2 regions of the Orrella dioscoreae genome follow, and region 1 is predicted to be linked to the other one. Evidence: predicted binding sites of a transcription regulator. Region 1 holds the regulator's gene; the other holds the start of a gene.
The links. Region 1 encodes sigma-54, which starts transcription at its own class of promoters, with help from an activator protein. Its sites were predicted from a motif close to TGGCANGNAANCTGCTTT; they were not measured.
Positions count from the first base shown of each region.

Region 2: exaC (acetaldehyde dehydrogenase ExaC) is a predicted target of sigma-54. The motif match lies at 5,337-5,354, and genes of this name have one in related genera.

Region 1 covers NZ_LT907988.1:240,754-248,515, forward strand. The annotation lists gene ODI_RS01160 (LacI family DNA-binding transcriptional regulator) at 1-257, opposite strand, end outside; gene ODI_RS01165 (DSD1 family PLP-dependent enzyme) at 408-1,568, shown strand; gene leuA (2-isopropylmalate synthase) at 1,629-3,338, opposite strand; gene ODI_RS01175 (hypothetical protein) at 3,687-4,547, opposite strand; gene rpoN (RNA polymerase factor sigma-54) at 4,563-5,999, shown strand; gene ODI_RS01185 ((2Fe-2S)-binding protein) at 6,124-6,396, shown strand; gene bfr (bacterioferritin) at 6,770-7,249, shown strand; gene ODI_RS01195 (hypothetical protein) at 7,350-7,762, opposite strand, start outside.
Region 2 covers NZ_LT907988.1:2,854,830-2,862,591, forward strand. The annotation lists gene ptsJ (MocR-like B6 salvage transcription factor PtsJ) at 1-1,065, opposite strand, end outside; gene ODI_RS13310 (YggS family pyridoxal phosphate-dependent enzyme) at 1,142-1,927, shown strand; gene ODI_RS13315 (glutamine amidotransferase) at 1,924-2,625, shown strand; gene ODI_RS13320 (hypothetical protein) at 2,622-3,641, opposite strand; gene exaC (acetaldehyde dehydrogenase ExaC) at 3,757-5,283, opposite strand; gene ODI_RS13330 (sigma-54-dependent Fis family transcriptional regulator) at 5,495-7,444, shown strand; gene ODI_RS13335 (DUF6152 family protein) at 7,506-7,762, shown strand, end outside.

The DNA.
Region 1 (7,762 bases):
TCGAAGCACTCGGCGAAAACGGGGTTCGACAGGGTGGGCAGCACCAGTCCGATGGTGCGCGTGCTGCCCGAGCGCAGGCTGCGGCCCACCCGGTTGGGGCGGAAACCGTGGCGCTGCGCGATGTCGCTGATGTGCGCGAGCGTATCGGCCTTGAGCAGGGCGGGCTGGTTGAAGGCGCGCGAGACGGTGGCGATGGACACGCCGGCTTCTTCTGCAATCTGGACGATGGACAAGCGTGTCGGGCTGCGGTGGGGCATCGTGTCGTCTCGGTTGAAAACGTTTTCATTTTCCCTTGGCGATATGACGTGCGTATTGCAACCATGACGGACCCGCCACGCGACCATTCAGCGCCCCGTCAAAGGCAGCCGCGTAGTATCGTGTCTCCAAACATTACGGCTTCTCTACCCATGCGAAACCACCCCGCCGAGCGTGTCCTGTGCGGACCGCCTCCCGCCCCCGCGCGGGCAGGCCACTCCGTGGCGCAGATCGATACGCCGGCGCTGCTGGTGGACCTCGACGCGCTCCAGCGCAACATGGATGCGGTCCATGGCCGCATCCTGGCTGCCGGCCTGCGCATCCGCGCACACGGCAAGGCGCACAAGTGCCCGCCCATCGCGCTGTTGCAGATCGCGGGCGGCGCCCATGGCATCTGCTGCCAGAAGCTGGGGGAAGCCGAGGTCTTCGCCTCATGGGGCATTCATGACGTCCTGGTGACGAATCAGCTGGTCGGCGAGGCCAAGGCCGAGCGCGCCGCGCGCCTGGCGGGCCGGGTGCGCCTGGCCGTGTGCGCCGATGACCCGGCGCAGGTCGAGGCGCTGGCCGCGGCAGCCGCCAGGCATGGCACCTGCATCGAGGTGCTGGTGGAACTGGAAGTGGGGCAGGGACGCTGCGGCGTGGCCGGTCCCGACGCCGCGGTGTCGCTGGCCCGTCTCATTGCGGGCCACGGGCCTGCGCTGCGATTTGGCGGCCTGCACGCCTATCGCGGGTCGGCCCAGCACCTGCGCGAGCCTGCCGCCCGCCAGAAGGCCGTGGAAGAGGCGTGCGCCCGCGTGCGCGAGGCCGTGGCGGCGCTGACGGCCGCGGGCCTGCCCTGCGACACCATCACGGGCGGGGGCACGGGCAGCTACGCGTACGAGCTGGCCTCGGGTCTGTATACCGAGGTGCAGCCCGGCTCCTATGTCCTGATGGACGTCGACTACGCCGCCAACCAGCCCGAACCGGGCGCGGCGACGCTGGCGCATGCCCTGCAGGGCCTGTGCACGGTCATCAGCGCCCAGGAGGGCCGGGCGGTGCTCGATGGCGGCCTGAAGGCGTTTGCCGTCGATTCCGGCCTGCCGCGCGTGCTGGCGCCGGGATGGAAGGTGGCCAGCGTGTCGGACGAGCACACCGTCCTGGTCCCGGATCCGGCCGCGCCGGAAACGCCGCAGCCGCTGGCGGTGGGCCAGCGGCTGCGGGTCTTGCCGGGTCATTGCGATCCCACCGTCAACCTGCACGACTGGCTGGTGGCGATCCGCGGCGAACAGGTCGAGGCGGTCTGGCCGGTGGCGGCGCGCGGCGCATTGTTCTGACGCGCCGGCGGGCCGTCCGGCCCGTCACCCCGTCGTGCTGACGGGGTCAGGACGACCGGCTCACGCCGACTGCGCGGCCTCGGCCGGCATGGCGTCGACGCCGGCCTTCACATGGCGGTTGACCGCGCTCAGCACGGCCTGGAACGAGGCGGTGACGATGTCGCGGTGGATGCCCACGCCAAAACCCGTGGCCGAATCGCCCAGGCGCAACTCCACATAGGAGGCCGCGCGCGTGTCGGTGCCGGTGCCGATGGCGTGCTCGTGGTAATCCATGATGCGCACGGGCAGGCCCAGCGCATTCACGAACGCCGAGATCGCGCCGTCGCCTTCACCGCGCACCGTGCGCACCTGGCCGTCGTGCTCCAGGTCCACCTCGATGCTGAAGGTATGGCCTTCGGCGGCAGAGGGGTCGCCCACGATGCGGTGGCGCACCAGCTTCCACGGCGCGTGCTGTTTCAGGTACTCGTCCTGGAAGATGTCGTGCACGCTGGCGGCGGTGACTTCGCGGCCGGTCTCGTCGGTCACGCGCTGGATGGCGCGGCTGAACTCGATCTGCAGGCGGCGCGGCAACACCAGGCCGTGCTCCTGCTCGAGCAGGTACGACACCCCGCCCTTGCCCGACTGGCTGTTCACGCGGATGACGGCGTCATAGCTGCGGCCCAGGTCGGCCGGGTCGATGGGGAGGTACGGCACTTCCCACAGCGCATCGGCTTGCTGCTGCGACAGACCCTTCTTGATGGCGTCCTGGTGCGAACCCGAGAAGGCCGTGAAGACGAGGTCGCCCGCATAGGGGTGGCGCGGATGCACGGGCAACTGGTTGCAATACTCCGCGCAGCGGCGCACTTCGTCGATGTCCGAGAAGTCCAGGCCAGGATGCACGCCTTGCGTGTAGAGGTTCAAGGCCAGGGTCACCAGGTCGACGTTGCCGGTGCGCTCGCCGCTGCCGAAGAGGCAGCCTTCGATGCGGTCGGCGCCGGCCATCACGGCGAACTCGGCGGCGGCCACGGCGGTGCCGCGGTCATTATGCGGGTGCACGCTCAGCACGATGCTGTCGCGGCGCGCCAGGTTGCGGTGCATCCACTCGATCTGGTCCGCGTACAGGTTCGGGGTGGTGGCCTCGATCGTGGCGGGCAGGTTCAGGATGAGCTTCTTTTCCGGCGTGGCGTCCCATTCCTCGGCCACGGCATTGGATACGTCCAGCGCGAAATCGGGCTCGGTGGTGCTGAACACCTCGGGCGAGTATTGGTAGCCCCAGCGGGTCTGCGGATACTTGGCCATGTGCTGCTTGACCAGGCGCGTGCCGGTGACCGCGATGTTGCGGATCTCGTCGCGGCTCATGTTGAAGACGATCTTGCGGAAGGCGGGCGCGCAGGCGTTGTACAGGTGGATGATGGCCTGCCTGGCGCCGGCGGCGGCCTCGACCGTGCGGGAGATCAGGTCTTCGCGCGCCTGCGTCAGCACGATGATGGTGACGTCCTCGGGGATGCGGTTTTCGTCGATCAGGCGGCGCACGAAATCGAAGTCGGTCTGCGAGGCCGAGGGGAAACCCACCTCGATTTCCTTGAAGCCGATCTTCAGCAGCTGGTCGAAGAAGCGCAGCTTGCGCTCGACGCTCATCGGTTCGATCAAGGATTGGTTGCCGTCGCGCAGGTCCGTGCTCATCCAGATCGGCGGCGTCGTGATCCGGCGGCTGGGCCAGGTGCGCTCGGAGAAGTCGCGATCAAACGGAACGAAGGGTTTGTACTTCTGGATGGGGTTGGCAAGCATCATGCACCTCTGTGAACAGTGGGGCGGCCGGGTCGGTTGGGGTCACGGCCGTCCGTATGATTTCGCGCCGCCAGTGTAGGCGGCGTGCCCTGGCTTGGGCCAGGCGAGAATTCTGGACAGGAAAAAACCGTGTGGCGACAGGCTGCCGAACTGCCACGGAGCGCTAGGCTCGGCAACCGATCGCTAGTGCTAGCGCTAGGGCCAGGGAGGAGGACGCGACAAGGCCGACGGCCAGGCTGGAGCGCCCGGCAGCGGTGTTCAGAGAGGAGGTCTGAAGATCGGCCATAAGGCGATAGTCGAACACATTTGCGCCGCGCTGGCAAATTGCCATGTGCGCGGCGCTCCCTTTTTTCAGCGTTTCGGGCCGATGTCGCCCAGGCGGGGTTCGGTGCGCTGCGTCGTGGCGCGAGGCGCTTCGGGCTGTACGCGCGGCTCGGCGCGCAGCGTGGGTTCGGCGGGCGTGGTCCCGATGACGGGCTCGGCCTTCGCTGGCGAAGACGCGGGGGTGGGCGCCGGTGCCGGTTCCGCCTTGGGCGCGGGCGCGGCGGGACGGGGGGCAAAGACATCCTGACTGCGCGAGCGCGGCGCCAGGTCGCCCAGGGGCGGCTCGGCCGGCGCAGCGGGGGCGCCTGCCTTGCGCACGGCGGGGGCAGGCGCGGAGACCCCGGGTGCGGCAGGGGCCGTTTCCAGGGGCGGCAGGCGCAATGCCTCGGCCTGTTCGCGTGCCAGGTAGATCTTGCTGGCGCGGCCATGACGCATTTCGTCGCGCGCCAGTAGCAGGTCGCCCACGGTGATGGGGTCCTCACGGTCTCGCCAGGCCCAGCCCAGCACCATCCGGCCGTCGTCCGACAGGCCGTGGGCCAAGTCGCGCAGGGTGGGCAGGTCGACGGGCTGGGCGCGGCCAGCGGCAATGCTGCGTTCGTACCAGCCGCGCACCCCGAAGAAGACGGCCAGCGTGAACAGCACCACGACGACCCACCACAAATAAGGATTGATGCGGATCAGCAGGTCGACGGTCTGCTGGCCCAGCGGCGCCAGCGCCGTATAACGCATGCCGGCGCCGAAACCCAGGATGCGGGAGCAGATGAACAGCCACACAAGCGCCGCGATGACGATTACTATGGCGCGCCGGATGAGACGCGGCGTCGCCAAGCCCAGCAAGGTGCGGCTGAGGAGTCGGGCGTCTTCTTGGGAGCGATCTGCAGAGTTCATGCAAAATATTGTCTCATGACGCGCCATTCCTTAGAACTGCGACACAGTCAGCACCTCACGCTGACACCGCAACTGCAGCAATCCATCCGGATGCTGCAGCTGTCGGCGCTCGAGCTCGAAATGGAGATCGCGCAGGCGCTCACTGAAAACCCCATGCTCGAGCGCGAAGGCGAGCCGGGCGGCGATTCCGAAGGCGATGCCCCCGCCGAGGGCGACGCGGGTGACAGCGGCGCGGATTACGAGTCCGCCACGGTATCGCTGGAAGACGGCATGCGCGGCAGCGGTTCCAGCCAGAACGATGACGACGACCGCGCCTTTCCCGAGGCGGTGCGCGCCGAGACGCTGCGCGAGCACCTGCTCGGCCAGCTGTCGCTGACCCGCGTCAGCGACCGTGATGCGGCGCTGGTCGAGCTGCTCATCGACGAACTGGACGAGAACGGCTTCCTGGCCTCTTCGCTGGAAGAGATCCTGGGCTGGCTGCCCGCCGAACTGGAGTGCGACGAAGATGAGTTGCACGCCGCGCTCACGCTGCTGCGCTCCTTCGATCCCTCGGGGGTGGGGGCCTTCGACGTGGCCGACTGCCTGGTGCTGCAATTGCGCCACCCCGACCCGGAGCGCTTCCCCGAGGCTGCCGATCCGCAGGTGCTGGCGCTGGCCCGCAAGCTCTGTGCCGAGCATCTTCAGCTGCTGGCCGGTGGCAGCGCGGCCAAGCTGCGCGAGGCGCTGCACTGTGGCGACGAGGCCCTGCGCGCGGCCCATTCGCTCATCCTGCGCCTGGATCCGCGTCCGGGCCGCGCGTGGACCGTGCCCGCGGCCGATTACGCCGTGCCCGACGTCATCGTGCACAAGACGCGCAAAGGTTGGCAGGCCGTGCTGAACACCGCCGTCATGCCGCGCCTGCGCATCAACTCGGTCTATGCCCAGGTCCTGGCCAGCAACCGCAGCGGCGATCATTCCGCCTTGCAATCGCAGTTGCAGCAGGCGCGCTGGATGGTGCGCAACGTCGAACAGCGCTTCGACACCATCCTGCGGGTGTCGCAGGCCATCGTCGACCGCCAGTCCGAATTCTTCTCGCACGGCGCCGGCGCCATGCAGCCGCTGATCCTGAAGGACATCGCGGGCGAGCTCGGCTTGCACGAGTCCACGATCTCGCGCGCGACCACCCAGAAGTTCATGCTGACACCCTTCGGCACCATGGAGCTCAAGCGCTTCTTCGGCGCGGGGGTGGCCACGGAAGCGGGCGGCTCGGCGTCCGCCACCGCCGTGCAGGCGCAGATCCGCCAGATGGTGGCGGAAGAGTCCGCGGGCAAGCCGCTGTCGGACAACCAGATCATGCAGATGCTGGCCGATCGCGGCATCGTCATCGCACGCCGAACGGTCGCCAAATACCGTGAAGCGCTGCGCATCGCCCCGGCATCCGTGCGCAAGGCACAGGCCTCGCTGCGCACCTGATTTCCGCCTGATCCGCGCTTTCAGCGCGTCCCCCTTTTGACTGGAATCCAGCACTGCGGCGTGCCCGCCACGGCCGTTGCGCACGCGCTTGCTTTTCGTCTAGATATTTTCGATAATTATTCTCATGTACGTTTGTGTCTGCAACGCAGTGACCGAAAGCCAGGTCCACGCCAGCGTGGCCGCTGGGGCATCGTCGCTTGCTGATCTCCAGTTCGACCTTGGCGTGGCCACCTGCTGTGGCTGCTGCGCCGACACGGCCAGCGAATACCTGCCTGGCGGCACCGCCTGCGCCAACCGGGGCCACTGCGAGATGCAGCCGCCGGTCACCGCTGTCGCCCAGCCCGGCACCTTGGCCGCCAACGGCTACCCCGTCGTCAAGATCGCCCGCGCGGCCTGATTCCAGCCAGGCCTGTTGATTGTTGCGGCATCGCAACAATCCCATTTTCCGCTGTTCTCCCTCGTATTTCCCTCCGCAACGCCCGAGTTTTCGGCGTTTTCTTGCGCATTCCGCTTGATTTTCCGGCTTCAGGCCAGCTTATGGCCCGCATGAAACCGTGTGGGCGGTGTCGCTGCGTGGCGCAAACGTTCTTATTTTCATTCGCTCGACGGTTCCTGATTGCGCTAGCACGCCCTTTCACGACTTTCGCGCCAAGGGTAGTCAGTGCTTCGGAGCCGGTGTTAGTCTGCGTCCGTTGTCCGGCATCGGCGCCGTTGCGCCGGCCGCCAGGACAGGCCCTCCCGGCCTCGCACCCAGAAATCAGGAGTCCGTCATGAAAGGCGATAAAACCGTCATCCAGTACCTCAACAAGCAGCTCACCAACGAGCTGACGGCCATCAACCAGTATTTCCTGCATGCCCGCATGCTGAACCACTGGGGATTCAAGCGCCTGGGCAAGCATGAGTACGAGGAGTCCATCGGCGAAATGAAGCACGCCGACCGCCTGATCGAGCGCATTTTCATGCTGGACGGCCTGCCCAACCTGCAGGACCTGCACAAGCTGATGATCGGCGAAAACGTGCCCGAGCTGCTCTCCTGTGACCTGAAGCTGGAAACCGCTGCCCAGCAGACCGTCAAGGATGGCATCGCCCACTGTGAGTCGGTGCGTGACTACGTGTCGCGCGACCTGCTGCAGGACATCCTGGACGACACCGAAGAGCACATCGATTACCTCGAGACCCAGCTCGGCCTGGTCGAGCAGGTCGGCCTGCAGAACTACCTGCAAAGCCAGATGGAAACCGAGAGCGAGTAAGCGCGCGCCGCCAAGCGCTTGCGCGAACGAGAAAACGGCCCCGGAAGGGGCCGTTTTTCATGGGGGTGACGGGGCAGCGCCGCCCGGTGCCGCAATGCGCTCAGAACGAGCGGCGCGGGCAGCCGTCGACCTTGCCCCAGGCGTTGTTGGGGGCGCAGTACTTGTTGCGGGCGTTCCAGGCACAGGTGGGGCGTTCAAAGAAGCCCGTGTTGGCGCACTGGTCCATGGCCCGGCGGAATTCGCCTTCCCAGCCTGCGGCCGTGGCGGCCTGCTGGGGATTGTCCGGCGCAGCCTGGTTGGCCTGCGAGACGACGAAAGGCTGCGCGGGCTGCTGGCCGGACATCAGCGGCGCATGGCTGCCTTCGCCAGGGCGTGCGACGTCGATGGTGACGACATCCTGCGGGCCGGCGGGCAAGCCCCTGGAGGCCGAGGCCAGCTCACGCACTTCATTGGCGTTCAGGCGATTGCGCGAGATCAGGACGTCGGGATTGGTGGTGGTGTCGAACAGCGACA
Region 2 (7,762 bases), 2.2 Mb from region 1:
GCGCAAGGCATCGGCCAGCGTGCGCCGCCGTTGGGCGTAATCCTCGCGCGCCTCGCCGACCCGCCGGCTGTCCTCGGGCGAGGACAACAGCACGTGCGCCATGTCCTGCAGCACATGGCTGACCCAGACATTGCCCGGAGCCAGCCGCAGCCGCAGGCGGCGCGATGTTTCCGCGTCGCTGGCCACCACCGCCAGGCGCAGGTCGGGACCATGGCATTTCGACAGCGTGCGCACCAGCGCCCAATGCGCTGTCGCAGGGGCGATCAGGCTGCGGTAGGGCGTCGCGGACAGCGGCCCGAAATGATCGTCCTCGATGAGCAGCGCTTGCGGAAAGTCCGCCAGCACGCGGCGCAAGGCCTTGGCGCGCGCAGGGCTGAAACTCGCGCCCGTCGGGTTGTGCGCGCGCGGCGTGCAGATCACCGCGCGCACGCCCTGCGCCAGCGAGTCGACCAGCGCCTCGGGCCGCAAGCCTTCCTCGTCCACCGGCACGCCCACCGGCACCAGCCCGACATGCCGCAAGGTGTTGAGGCTGCCAAGAAAGCACGGATCCTCCACCGCCACCTTGTCGCCCGGCGCCAGCCAGGCCGCCAGCAGACGCTCCACCGCGTCCACCGCGCCATGGCACAGGTCCAGCGCGTAGCCCGCGGGCGGATCATCGTCCAGCCAGGCGCGTGCGCTGTCGGCCAGGTCCGCATTCAGCGTGGGTTCGCCGTACAGGCGCGGCACGGCGGCCACGGCCCGGCACACGCGCGCCATGTCGGGCAACCAGGCCGTCGCGGGATTGCCGCTGGCCAGATCCGTCAGCGGTGACCCGGGCAGGCTGCCCTCCTGTTCGCCCGGCCCCTGGGCAGGCCGGATCGAGGTGCCGTGCCGGCCCTGCGTGATGGCGATGCCGGCGCTGACCAGCCGCTTGTAGGCGGCGGCCACCGTGTTGCGGTTGACACCCAAGGCCACGGCCAGCTCGCGCACGGGCGGCAGCGCCTGGCCGGGCTCGATGACGCGCGCCTGCACCTGGTCGCGGATGCTGTCGAAGATGCCGGCCGCGGTTTCGCCTTGTATTCTCATTTTGTCCTATGACAATGTACAATCTGACCCAAGCCGATAGTACACCGGCCCCCCTGCCGTTTTCTCCAGGACTTCCATGGCTGGCGACACCCCCTACCCCACCGCCCTGACCGTCGCGGACTTCCAGCGCAATCTTGCGCAGGTGCGCGCGCGCATCCAGGCCGCCTGCGAACGCGTAGGCCGCGATCCCGCCCAGGTGCGCCTGCTGCCCGTCAGCAAGACGGTCGAAGAAGCCCGCATCCGCCTGGCCTATGCCGCCGGTTGCCGCGAACTGGGCGAGAACAAGCCGCAAGAGGCAGACCGCAAGTGGGAGGCCATGGGCGACCTGGCCGATCTGCGCTGGGTCGTGATCGGCCATCTGCAGACCAACAAGGCCAAGCTGGTGGCGCGCTGCGCCAGCGAATTCCAGGCCCTGGACAGCCCGCGCGTGGCCGAGGCGCTGGACCGCAGGCTGCAGGCGCTGGGGCGCGGGCTGGACGTGCTGGTGCAGGTGAACACCTCGGGCGAAGCCAGCAAGTTCGGACTGGCGCCCGAGGAGGTGGCGGGCTTCCTGAAGCAACTGCCCGCGTATTCGTCGCTGCGCGTGCGCGGGCTGATGACGCTGGCCGTGCTGTCGGCCGACGCCGCGCGCGTGCGGCCGTGTTTCGGCCGCCTGCGCACCTTGCGAGAACACCTGCGCCAGACGGCGCCCGCCGGCATCGTCCTCGATGAACTGTCCATGGGCATGTCGGGCGACTTCACGCTCGCCATCGAGGAAGGCGCCACGACCGTGCGCGTGGGCCAGGCCATCTTCGGCGCGCGCGCCCTGCCCGACCATCACTACTGGCCCGAATCCTCTTCCGACCGGGAATCCACGGCATGAAGACCGCCCTGGTGCTGCGCCACCTCCATTTCGAAGACCTGGGCACCTTCGCCCCCGTGCTGCAGGCGCAGGGATACGCCCTGCGCTACATCGATCCGGGCGTGGACGACCTGGCCGGGATCGATGCCTTGCAGCCCGATCTGCTGGTGGTCCTGGGCGGCCCTATCGGTGCCTTCGATGACGACCGATACCCCTTCCTGGCCGCCGACCTGACGCTGGTGCGCCAGCGGCTGGCAGCCCGCCTGCCCATCCTGGGCATCTGCCTGGGCGCGCAACTGATGGCGCGGGCGCTGGGGGCTCGCGTGGCATCGATGGGGGTGAAGGAGATCGGCTATGCGCCGCTGACGCTGACGCCGGAAGGCCGGGCCTCGCCGCTGGCCGCCCTGGCGGGCGTGCCCGTGCTGCACTGGCATGGCGACCGCTACGAGATTCCCGACGGCGCCATCCGCCTCGCATCGACCCCGGTCTGCGACAACCAGGCCTTCGCGCTGGGCGCGCATGCACTGGGCCTGCAATGCCATCTGGAAGCGGATGCCGCGCGGATCGAGCGCTGGCTGGTGGGACATGCCTGCGAACTGGAAGGCGCGGGCATCGATCCGCGCGCCTTGCGCGAGGCGGCGCGCCAGGCCCAGGCCACGCTGCCCGACGCCGCGCGCCGCTGCCTGTCGGCCTGGCTGGCGGCGCTGGAAACGGCCTAGCCGCCCAGCGGACGCCAGAACGTGATGACGGGCCGCCAGGACCAACCGCTGCCCGTCACGCACTGGATGAACGGTCCCTTCAGCTCGCTGTCCCGATAACGGAACGTGTGCTCGGGGCGCACCGTCCAGCCCAATGAGGGATGGTAGTTAAGCCCGATGTCCACCTTGTGCGAGTGTTCCGCGATCGTGACGCCGCGGAACAGCGCAATGCGCGCGCTCAGGCCCGTCACCCCCTTGTCCTTGTCGCGCAGCATCGTGGTTTCGACCACGCGCACCACGTTCCGCGCGTCATCGAATTCCAGCTCCACGCGCTTCACCTTGCTGGCGAACGTCATGCCGCCCGGGCGTGCCCAGCGCGCGTGATCCAGCACCCAGGTCAGCACATAGCGGCCCTTCTCGGTCTGCGAGACCTGCATGGGCACATCGAGTCCATTCACCGCCAGCAGACGCGCCCGCAACTGCGTGGCGTCCAACACCGGCGTGCCCGGTGCTGGCTTGACCGTGCCGGCCCAGGCCGCGCCACGGAACATGAAGATGCCCAGGAAAAAGGCATACCCCAGGATGCCCAGCGCCACCCCGCCGGGATGCTGGTCCAGCGCCCGGGCGACGGGATTCGGGTCGGGGTTGGCCTGGAGAAACGGCAGCGCGGCCACCTGCGTATCCAGCGCCGCGCGGTCCGGCGCGACGACGTGCACCAGCCATCCCTCCACCGGCAGCAACAGGCCCACGCCGCCCTCCCTCAGGCGATAGCGCGTCACGGCCAGGGTCGAGGAATAGGAAGACGTCTCCAGCGAATCGCGCTCGGCATCCGCGGCATCGCGCGCCTCGGCCTGCGACGCATAACGGCGCGCCACGGCCTGCCCCTGCCCCACGTTGCGCGGCGTCAGCCACGCTTCGCCTGGACCTTCATCGACCAGCAGATAGGGACCGGGTCCGGCGGCTCCTACATAGATCGCTGCGCCGATGGGCATCACGATGGCCAGGATCAGGGCGATGAACAACAACAGGAAACGCATCGGCGTGCACGGCGCGCCCGCCGCTCGGGCACGGCACGCCGCAGGGGAGTCTGGGAAGGCGCCAGTGTAGAGGCGCCCTCCGCAGGCGGATGCTACCGCTTGTGTCGCAAGGACATCAGAAGAAACCCAGCGCGTTCGGGCTGTAGCTCACCAGCAGGCACTTGGTCTGCTGGTAGTTCGACAAGGCCATCTTGTGCGTCTCGCGGCCGATGCCCGACTGCTTGTAGCCGCCGAAAGCCGCGTGGGCCGGATAGAGGTGATAGCAGTTGGTCCACACCCGGCCCGCCTGGATGCCGCGTCCCACCCGATAGGCCCGCGCACCATCGCGGCTCCACACCCCCGCGCCCAGGCCATAGAAGGTGTCGTTGGCGATCTCGATGGCCTCGGCTTCGTCCTTGAATTTTGTTACCGCCGCCACCGGCCCGAAGATCTCCTCCTGGAAGATGCGCATGTCGTTCTTGCCAAGCAGCATCGTCGGGCTGATGTAATAGCCCTGGTCCAGGCCCCCTTTCAGCGCATTGCGCGCCCCGCCGGTCAGGCATTGCGCGCCCTCTTGGCGGCCCACGTCGATGTAGGACAGGATCTTGTCCATCTGCGCCTGCGAGACCTGCGCGCCGACCATGGTCTGCTTGTCCAGCGGATTGCCCGTCTTGATCGCGGACACGCGCGCCACCGCCTTCTCGATGAACGCGTCGTAGATCGATTCCTGGATCAGGATGCGCGAGGGGCAGGTGCAGACCTCGCCCTGGTTCAGCGCGAACATCGACAGGCCTTCCAGCGCCTTGTCCAGGAAGGCATCGTCGTGATCCATCACGTCGTCGAAGAAGATGTTCGGGCTCTTGCCGCCCAGCTCCACCGTGGCGGGGATCAGGTTGTCGGCCGCGGCATGCAGGATCTGCTTGCCCACCGGCGTGGAGCCCGTGAAGGCGATCTTGGCGATGCGCTTGCTGGTCGCCAGCGCGTGGCCGGCCTCCTTGCCATAGCCCGTCACCACGTTGACCACGCCCGGCGGCAGCAGGTCGCCGATCAGCTCCATCAACACCATGATGGATGCGGGCGTCTGCTCGGCGGGCTTCAGGACCACCGTGCAGCCGGCGGCCAGCGCCGGCGCCAGCTTCCACGCGGCCATGAGCAGCGGGAAATTCCACGGGATGATCTGCCCGACGACGCCGACGGGCTCGTGGAAGTGATAGGCCACGGTATGCGCATCGATCTCGGAAATGCCGCCCTCCTGCGCGCGGATGCAGCCCGCGAAATAACGGAAGTGGTCGACCGCCAGCGGCAGGTCGGCCGCCGTCGTCTCGCGCAGCGGCTTGCCGTTGTCGATGGATTCGGCCACGGCTAGCAGCGGCAGGTTTTGCTCGATGCGGTCGGCGATGCGCAGCAGCAGGTTGCCGCGCTCGGCGGGCGAGGTCTCGGCCCAGCCCTGGCGCGCCCGGTGCGCGGCGTCCAGGGCCAGCTCGATGTCGGCGGCGTCCGAGCGGGACACCTTGCAGAAGGCCTTGCCGGTGATGGGCGACAGGTTCTCGAAATACTGGCCGCCCTTGGGCGGTACCCACTCGCCGCCGATGTAGTTCTGGTATTGCTCCTTGAAGGGGTACTCGACGTCCAGGCCAAGTTTCTTCAGATCCGACAAATCCATGGCTGTCTCCTTGATGTGGGTGTGCCCCGCGCCATCACGGGGATACCCACACCCATGCAAGAACCGTTCCATCCCGCCGTGCGCGCCTGATGCATAATGGCCCGACAAGAATTGCCGCCCGCATGAACGCCCCACTGTCGCGTTTTGCGACACCCAGGCGTCGCCGGCCGCGACAGCCCGTGGCATGTCGCGACACGCAAGGAGACAGATCATGGATGGCTTGCCATTGCCTGGAACGCGGCACGCGCTTGCGGCCGCCACCCCGCCCGCCCTCATCCGGCGTTCCTGGGCGCGCTGCGCGCAATGGGCGGACGACCTGCCCGACGACCCGGTGGCCCTGGGCCGCGGCGACCTCGATGCCCGCCACGAGCAGCACGCCAGCATGCTGCGCGCCGCCCAGCCCGAGATCGACACGCTGGCCAGCCTCGTCGCCAGCGCCTCCAGCCTGGTGTTGCTGGCCGATGCCAGCGGCGTCATCCTGCAGGCCACGGGCAATACCGACTTCCTGCGCCGCGCCGACCGCGTGGCGCTGCGGCCCGGCGTCAGCTGGGCCGAAAACCACCGGGGCACCAATGCCATCGGCACGGCGCTGGCGGAAGCCGCGCCGCTGTGCGTGCATGGCGCCGAGCACTTCTTGCCGCGCAACCAGATACTGAGCTGCCATGCCGCGCCCATCCGCTCGCCGCGTGGCGACATCCTGGGCGTGCTGGACATCTCCGGCGACGCGCAGCGGCTGCATGCCTATGCGCTGGGCCTGGCAACGCTGTGCGCGCGGCAGGTCGCGAATCGCCTCATGCTGCACGCCGGCCCGCGTTGCCAGCAATTGGTCTTCCACCACCAGGCCGGCATGCTGGAAACCGCCGACCGGGGCCTGCTGCTGATCGAGGATGGCCGTGTCGTGGGCGCGAACGACGCGGCGCTGGCGCTGCTGCGGACCGACTGGCGCCGTTTGCTGGACCAGCCCGTCGAGCGCTGGCTGCCCGCCTGGCGCACCCTGCCCGCCTCGCCCGCCCCCTTGCGGGGCCATGACGGCCAGGCCTTGTTTGCGCTGCTGCGCCAGCCTGCCGGCACGCCGGTCTGGACCCGCGCCCAAGCGGACACGCCCGCCTCGCCCAAGCCACCTGGCCCTGCCACGCCTGCCCCTGCCCAGCCGACGCGCGCACCGGTAGTGCGCACCGACCTGCTGCCACCGCTGGACCCGGCGCTGGAGACACGCTTCACGCGCAGCCGCCGTGCGCTGGATGCCGGCCTGGCCGTGCTGCTGCAAGGGGAAACCGGCGCGGGCAAGGAGGTATATGCCCGCCATCTGCACCAGGCCAGCCGCTGGCATGCGGGCCCGCTCGTGGCAGTGAATTGCGGTGCGCTGCCCGATACCCTGATCGAGGCGGAACTGTTCGGCTATGAGGCCGGCGCCTACACCGGCGCCCGCCGCCAGGGTGCGCGCGGCCGGCTGCGGGAAGCGGACGGCGGCATCCTGTTCCTGGACGAGATCGGCGACATGCCGCTGACGCTGCAGACGCGGCTGCTGCGCGTCCTGCAGGAACGCACGGTCCAGCCGCTGGGCGCGGGCCGCGCCGTGCCCGTGGAATTCGGGCTGGTCAGCGCCAGCAACCGCGACCTGGCGGCGATGGTGGAAACAGGCGCGTTTCGCGCGGACCTGTATTACCGGCTGCAGGACTGCCGCGTCGACCTGCCTCCCTTGCGTTCGCGTGCAGACCTGCGCGCCCATGTGTGCACGACCCTGCGCGCCTGCGCCGCGCCCGCTGCGCCGCCCACCCTGGACGACGGCGCCCTGGCGCAACTGGCTCGCTATCCGTGGCCGGGTAATTACCGGCAATTGCAGGCGGTGCTGCGCGGCCTGGCGCTCTTCCATCCGCCGGGCAGCCTGATCCGGGTCGGCGACCTGCCCGAGGAGATACAGGCATGCCGGCCAGCCACCGCCCATCATGCCCAGGACGCTTCGTCCTCCTCCCAGGCCGCCCCGGCGCCAGACATCGCCGCGCACGCCACCTTGCGCAGCCAGCAAAGCCAGCAGATCAGCGAGGCCCTGGCGCGCCACGGCGGCAACATCAGCCGCGCGGCGCGCGACCTGGGCATCCACCGCAGCACCCTGCACCGTCACCTGGCTCGCCCCGGCATGCCTGGGCCGATCCATCGATAGCGGAACTTTCCGCGCGCCGAGGCGTCGATTCCGCCAGTTCCCTTCGACAAGGAGTCTTGTTATGAACCTGATCACGTCACGCCGCGCCGGCGCCGCCCTGCTTGCCGCGTGCCTCGCCGCCGCCGGCGCCGCCCAGGCTCACCACGGCTGGTCCTGGGCCGATGGCGAACAGACCACGCTCGAAGGTACCGTCGAGCAGGTCTCGATGGCCCCGCCTCATCCCTCGCTGCGCGTGAAGGCCGATGACGGCGTCGTCTGGCAGGTGGACCTGGGCAATCCGGGCCAGACCGAGCGCTCCGGCTTCACCGCGAAGACCAC